2 regions of the Glutamicibacter sp. NPDC087661 genome follow, and region 2 is predicted to be linked to the other one. Evidence: riboswitches for the same ligand, from Rfam matches in the RefSeq annotation. Region 2 holds a riboswitch; the other holds the start of a gene.
The links. Region 2 has a riboswitch for S-adenosylmethionine ahead of ACIOTN_RS09715 (O-acetylhomoserine aminocarboxypropyltransferase/cysteine synthase family protein). Riboswitches for the same ligand answer to the same signal wherever they lie in the genome.
Positions count from the first base shown of each region.

Region 1: linked by a shared signal. The riboswitch ahead of ACIOTN_RS12815 (substrate-binding domain-containing protein) and the one ahead of ACIOTN_RS09715 (O-acetylhomoserine aminocarboxypropyltransferase/cysteine synthase family protein) in region 2 are both predicted to bind S-adenosylmethionine.

Region 1 covers NZ_JBIUWE010000004.1:295,359-298,560, forward strand. The annotation lists gene ACIOTN_RS12805 (GntP family permease) at 1-614, shown strand, start outside; gene ACIOTN_RS12810 (SdpI family protein) at 690-1,064, opposite strand; SAM riboswitch class I at 1,339-1,428, shown strand; gene ACIOTN_RS12815 (substrate-binding domain-containing protein) at 1,496-2,536, shown strand; gene ACIOTN_RS12820 (sugar ABC transporter ATP-binding protein) at 2,520-3,202, shown strand, end outside.
Region 2 covers NZ_JBIUWE010000003.1:85,835-89,036, reverse strand. The annotation lists gene ACIOTN_RS09730 (methylated-DNA--[protein]-cysteine S-methyltransferase) at 1-204, opposite strand, end outside; gene ACIOTN_RS09725 (RNA polymerase sigma factor) at 201-698, opposite strand; gene ACIOTN_RS09720 (histidine phosphatase family protein) at 811-1,371, opposite strand; SAM riboswitch class I at 1,483-1,577, shown strand; gene ACIOTN_RS09715 (O-acetylhomoserine aminocarboxypropyltransferase/cysteine synthase family protein) at 1,693-3,066, shown strand; gene ACIOTN_RS09710 (CoA-binding protein) at 3,066-3,202, shown strand, end outside.

The DNA.
Region 1 (3,202 bases), on a different contig from region 2:
CATCCATTGCGAAGCTGCCCTCGCACCCGATGGGCGAAGGCGCTGCCCTGGAAATCCTTTCCTTCCTGGGGACGCCAGTTATTGCGCTGATCTTCGGCTTGATCTCATCGACTTTTCTTTTGAGCGGTGGCAGCAAGCTGGCGGTCTTCAATGAGCAGATGAACGAAGCTGTACGCACCGCTGCTCCGATCTTGCTGATCACCGGTGCCGGCGCCGGCTTCGGGGCGGTCCTGGCCGCGTCGGATCTGACCACGATTCTTTCGGATTCACTCAGCGGACTGGGCTTGGGCCTGGCTGTGCCATTCCTGATCGCCGCTGCACTGAAGTCCGCCCAGGGCTCGTCCACCGTCTCAATGGTGACCACTTCCGCGCTGGTCGCTCCGATGCTCGGCTCCCTGGGCTTGAGTTCGGAGTTGGGCATGGTGCTATCCGTATTGGCAGTAGGCGCCGGTGCGATGGTTGTCTCGCACGCCAACGACTCCTACTTCTGGGTCGTCTCGCAGCTCAGCCGCATTCCGGTGATCACCGCCTACAAGACCCTGAGCGTGGCTACCGCCATCCAGGGCACCGCGGGGTTCCTGACTGTACTGGTCCTGGGAGCCGTACTGCTTTAGCAGCACGCCTTCCAAGAAAGCAACGGATCGCGCCATCGGCAGATGGCGCGATCCGTTGCTTTAAGCAGTGCTGGATTAGCCCAGGCCTGCCGCCGGGAAGCTCCGCGCGGCCTTATTCGCTGTGGCAGTCGAGATCACCAGCAACGCGATGGCGGCCAGGTAGCCGGTTCCGGTCGCGGCGAAGGCGAAACCGAATTGGCCCAGCAGGCAGAGAACTGCTGCGCTGGCCAATGCCGCCCAACCGGCCCAGGAAGCCGCGGCAAGCAGGGGCGCAGCCTGCTGATGCCCGGCGAACCAGGCGTCATCGCTGGCCAAGGTGTGGCGCGTCTTGATGCCGATCGCCGCATTGCGAGCGAGCTTCCGGTCCCGTGCCATCGGGGCGAGGAACGCTGCGACCAGCGTTATGCTCAGCAACCCGAACATGAAGGCAATCACGCCTGCTGGATCCACTTGCCGCCTCTTCTGCCGATTGATCTTGAATGGCCATTCTATGCGGTCGCATGGAAGTGCCCTGATCCACGCTGTGTTCCCAATCGATGCCTGCGGGAACGTTCTTGAGATCCAGTTCCGGCATGCCAATTGCGTCATGCGAAGGTCATATGACGTCTTATCTGCCCGTTTTCCGGCAGGGCGAAGGCGCGAAGATGACGTATTTTGTCCTGCTGTTCCTCCGCATGACAGCGCCCTTCCCGAGGACCTGCCAGTAATGCTTGACTCGGAGCACAACCCATCCAGAGCGGCTGAGAGACCTGGCTCCGAGACGCCGCAGCAAGCCTGCACCAGCAGGTAGTGCTAACGCCAGGTTCGATGGAACTCCCGGGTCTAGAAGCATGAACTTCTGTTCGGGATCCCTCGTTCAATTTGTCTAAGAGAGGGACGACATGACTCGTACTCGTCCGAACGCCTTGAAAGTTCTGGCTTCAGCGATGGCGGCAGCAACACTGCTGACTGGCTGCTCGCTGAAAGAACCACGGCCGGAAATAGCGCCGGTTGTGGCGCAAAGCAGTAATCCGCAAGCCGAGCATAAGCTCGACAACGTTCCTTCACTCAAAGGCAAAAAGGTCGGCATCGCGGCCAAGGATATCCTGCACGACTACTCGCGCGTGGTCTACCAGCAGATCCAAGAGCGCATCAAAGAGCTCGGCGGCGAGGTCATCGCTACCCAAGCCGAAGCCAAAGACGAGAAGCACGTCTCTGACGTAGAAAACCTGATCACCCAGTCGCCCGATGCCATCGTGGTGATCCTGGGCGATGCCCAAACGCTCACTCCTGCCTTGGCCAAGGTGGACGCCGCCGGGATCCCGCTGTTCACCATCGATTTCCAAAGCGAATACTCGAAGAACAACGTCACCAGCGACAACTGGAACGTCGGCACCACGCTGGCTCGCACCATGGCTGAAGACCTCCACGGCAAGGGGAAGATTCTGGTCTTCAACGGCTTCCCCGGTGTGACTCCCTGCCGGATCCGCTACAACAGCCTGAACCTGGTGCTGGAAGACTACCCAAATATCGAGAAGATCACCCCGGAACTCCAGGACAAATACGAAGGCACCATCGAGGATGCCAAAAACCAGATCCAGGACCAACTGCGCAGGCTGCCCGAGGGCGAAGTTGACGCGATTTGGTCCTGCTGGGACATGCCGCTGATCGGTGCCGCGCAGGCCATCGATCCCACTGGTGGCGACATCAAGCTGTATGGAGTGGACGCAGAGCCCGGGGCCCTGGATTTGATAGCGAACCCGGACAGTTCATACCAGTTCACCGTCGCTCAGCCCACCAAGCAGATTGCCGCTGCCTCGGCCACTAATATCGCCCTGTTCCTCGATGGGCAAACCGATCTGGTTCCGAGCACCAGCTATGCCGAGCCAATTTTTGTCGACAAGGACAACGTGAATCAGGTGCGCCATGACAACGGAATCTAAGGAACTGCTGAGCATGGCCGCCATCAACAAGTCCTTTGGCACGGTCGCCGTGCTCGACCATGTGCACCTGCAGCTTCGGGCCGGAGAGGTTCTGGGCCTAGTGGGCGAAAACGGAGCTGGAAAATCCACCCTGATCAAGATACTCACCGGGCTGTACACCCTGGACTCGGGGCAGATCGAACTTGCCGGCCAGCCGGTGCAAATTCGCCGGCCTGCCGATGCCGAAGCGCTAGGCATTGAAGTGATTCACCAGGACCGCCATCTGGCCGGCCGCTTGACCGTCGCCGAACAGCTGTACCTGGGCACCGCGAAGAGTCGTGGGCTCTGGCGCCACGAGCGCACCGCGCAGGCAGCAGCCCGGGCGGATATTTTGCGAACCACCGGCCAGGAGCTGGACACCGGTGCCTTCGTTGATGAGCTCAGCGTTGCCCAGCAGCAGCTGATCCAGATTGCCCGTGCCGTACTGGCCGAACCCAAGGTGCTGATTCTCGATGAGCCGACGGCACCGTTGGCCAATGATGAAGTTGAACAGCTCTTCGGCACGATCCGGCATCTGCGGGACCGCGGGGTAGGGATCATTTTCATCTCGCATTATCTCCAGGAACTGCGGCAGATCACCGACCGGATTACGGTGCTGCGCAACGGCAGAAATGCCGGTGACGCCAG
Region 2 (3,202 bases):
GTGGCCTTCGGATTCAAAAGCGACCCGCACCAGCCCGGCATCGGTACTGGCCAGCAGCAAGGCCCCCACGGGGCTATCGACCACGCGATAGGCAACATCAACAAGTTCCCGTGCACGGGCCCGTTCAACGAGCCGGCCCTGCAGCGAGTCGAGGATTTGCGCTTCAGCGGCCGTAGCCTGCTGCCGATAATTTTTTCCGTTCATGGCTGCTCCCGCCATAGTTCTTGGTCATCCATCCGGGCCCGCAGATTCTTGATCCCATCGGCGCCCGAACGCCGGGCGGCAGCTTCGGTGCCGGAAAGGATTCCGGCAATTTGCGCGTAGCTCATTCCGCCCAGGTAGCGGTAGGCCACCACCTGCCGCTGCTTGCCAGGAAGCTGGTTCACCTCATACCACAGCTGCAGGTTTTCCAACTGCAGATCCGGCCGTTGGGCCGATGGGGCCAGGCTGTCCACGTCTTGGCCGATGAGGATTTCCGGCTTATTCCTGCGCAACTCGTCAATGGCTTTATTCCGGGCAATACGCACTAGCCATGCCAGGACATTGGCGTCCTCAGGCAGTTGCGGGTACGCCTTGAGCGCGGCGAGGAATGTTTCGGACCAGGCGTCTTGCGCGCGATGCTCATCAAGCAGGGCACGGCAAACGCGCAGGATGTTGAGTCCATAGTCCTGGACTATCCGCTCGAACGGTGCTTGCATGGCTCTCCTGGAATTTTGCGCCTTCATGGCTTCTCACCATGTAAACGTACGAGGAGACCATTTTGTGAGGCGTGAACGAAAAAAATTCCTTCACGCAGATACCCATGGATTCCTAGAATGCCACCAGATCCAATTCGCTGGCGATCTGCTCAAGGCGGATCAAGTCCAGGTGGAGCATTTCGCCATTTTCCACGCCTTGGGGATCCGTGGTTCCGGCCAATGCGTCGCGGATGGTGCGCATGGTGGCCCCATGGCTGACAATCATGACCTTGCGCCCGGCATGCCTGCTGGCCAAGTCCAGCAGCGCTGGCACCGCACGGCTCAAGATCTGGGCACGCGGCTCACGCAGGTCCTTGGCAGCAGCCGATTCCGCTTCGCTGACCTCGGCCATGATCCGGCCTTCCAGCGGGCCGAAGCCGCGTTCAATGAGTTCCGGAACGGCGTTCCCCGTCTCGGCCCCGATCTGCTGGGCAATCAGCGCGGCAGTTTCCCGGGCACGTTCCAAGGGCGAAGCAAGTACCAGCGACCAGTTCTGGCCGATCAGCTGGCGCCCGACCTCGCGAGCTTGCTCGCGCCCGGTGTCGTTCAACGGGATATCGGTACGCCCCTGCAGGCGCCCTGCAAGGTTCCAATCGGTCTGCCCGTGTCGCACCAGTGCCAGCGAAGTATCCATGGCTCCAGCCTAACCGGGGTAACAGGTATCGAAGAATCTCCGGCATTACGTCCAATACGCAACGTTACGACTCATAGTTGGGTCACGAACGGTCATGTTGCGAAGATTATTACACCATCCCGAGCGGCTGAGAGATCTGGTTCGATGACGCCGCAGCAACCTGCCACATCCGGTGGTTACGGTGCTACCGCCAGAAACGATGCAGCCGCCTACCCGTTGGACCACAGCAGGAAGCGACATTGATTCCGGGATTCCTGCCTCGATCGCGACCCGCCCTGCGGTGCCCGCGAAACCCCAATCGACAAGGAGTCGTAAGCCACCATGGCAGATCACAAGTTTGGATTCCGCACCCGCGCATTGCATGCCGGAGGCACCCCCGATGCCGAGCATGGCTCACGCGCAGTGCCGATCTACCAGACCACTTCGTTCGTCTTCAAGGACGCTGACGATGCGGCCAACCTCTTTGCCCTGCAGAAGTACGGCAACATCTACTCGCGTATCGGCAACCCGACCGTAGCGGCTTTCGAAGAGCGCATGGCTTCGCTGGAAGGCGGCATCGGAGCGGTAGCCACCGGCTCGGGCATGGCCGCGGAATTCGTCACCTTTGCGGCCTTGGCCCAGGCAGGCGACCACATTGTGGCTTCCTCGAAGCTCTATGGCGGCACCATCACCCAGCTCGATGTCTCGCTGCGCCGCTTCGGCATCAACACCACTTTCATCGACTCCAATGATCCCGCCGACTTCGAAGCGGCGATCCAGGAAAATACCAAGGCCGTCTACACCGAGGTGGTGGCCAACCCGTCCGGCGACATCGCTGACCTGGAGGGACTGGCCGAGGTGGCGCACCGCCACAATCTCCCGCTGGTGGTCGATTCGACGCTCACTCCCCCGTACATCCTGCGCCCTATCGAGCACGGCGCGGACATCGTGATCCACTCGGCCACCAAGTTCATCGGCGGCCACGGCACCACCCTGGGCGGCGTGGTCATCGAGTCAGGCAAGTTCAACTGGGGCAATGGCAAGTTCCCCACCATGACCGAACCGGTTGCCAGCTACGGCAACGTCTCCTGGTGGGACAACTTCGGCGAGTACGGCTTCCTGACCAAGCTGCGCAGCGAACAGCTGCGCGACTTCGGACCGGCTCTGCCGGCCCAGTCCGCATTCCAGCTGCTGCAGGGCCTGGAGACCTTGCCGCAGCGCATGGACAACCACCTGTCCAACGCGAAGCAGGTCGCTGCCTGGTTGCAGGCCGATGAGCGCGTGACCTACGTGAACTACGCCGGCCTGGAATCCCACCCGCAGCACGCGCAGGCCAAGGAGCTGCTGCCCATGGGCGTCGGCTCGGTCTTCAGCTTCGGGGTGAAGGGCGGGCGCGAAGCCGGCTCGAAGTTCATCGAAGCCCTGCAGTTGGCCAGCCACCTGGCCAACATCGGCGATGCCCGCACCCTGGTGCTGCACCCGGCCTCCACCACCCACCAGCAGCTGAGCGTCGAGCAGCTGGTCTCCGCTGGCGTGCCAGAAGATCTGATCCGCCTGTCGGTAGGACTGGAAGATGTCGAGGACATCCTCTGGGATCTGGACCAGGCGCTGGCCGCTTCGCAGGAAGCGATTGCCGCTTCCGCCGCAGGGTTCGAGGCTCCGGCCTATGACGGTTCCGCCTGCGCATTGCCAACCGCTTCGAAAGGAGCAATCTAATGACTGCCGTTGATACCGCTTGGGAAGGCCCTGGAGCCGCACAGCGCCTGGAGATCCTGCGCGACACCAAGTCCATCGCCATTGTCGGTGCCTCGAACAAGCCATCGCGCGCCAGCTATTTCGTGGCTACCTACCT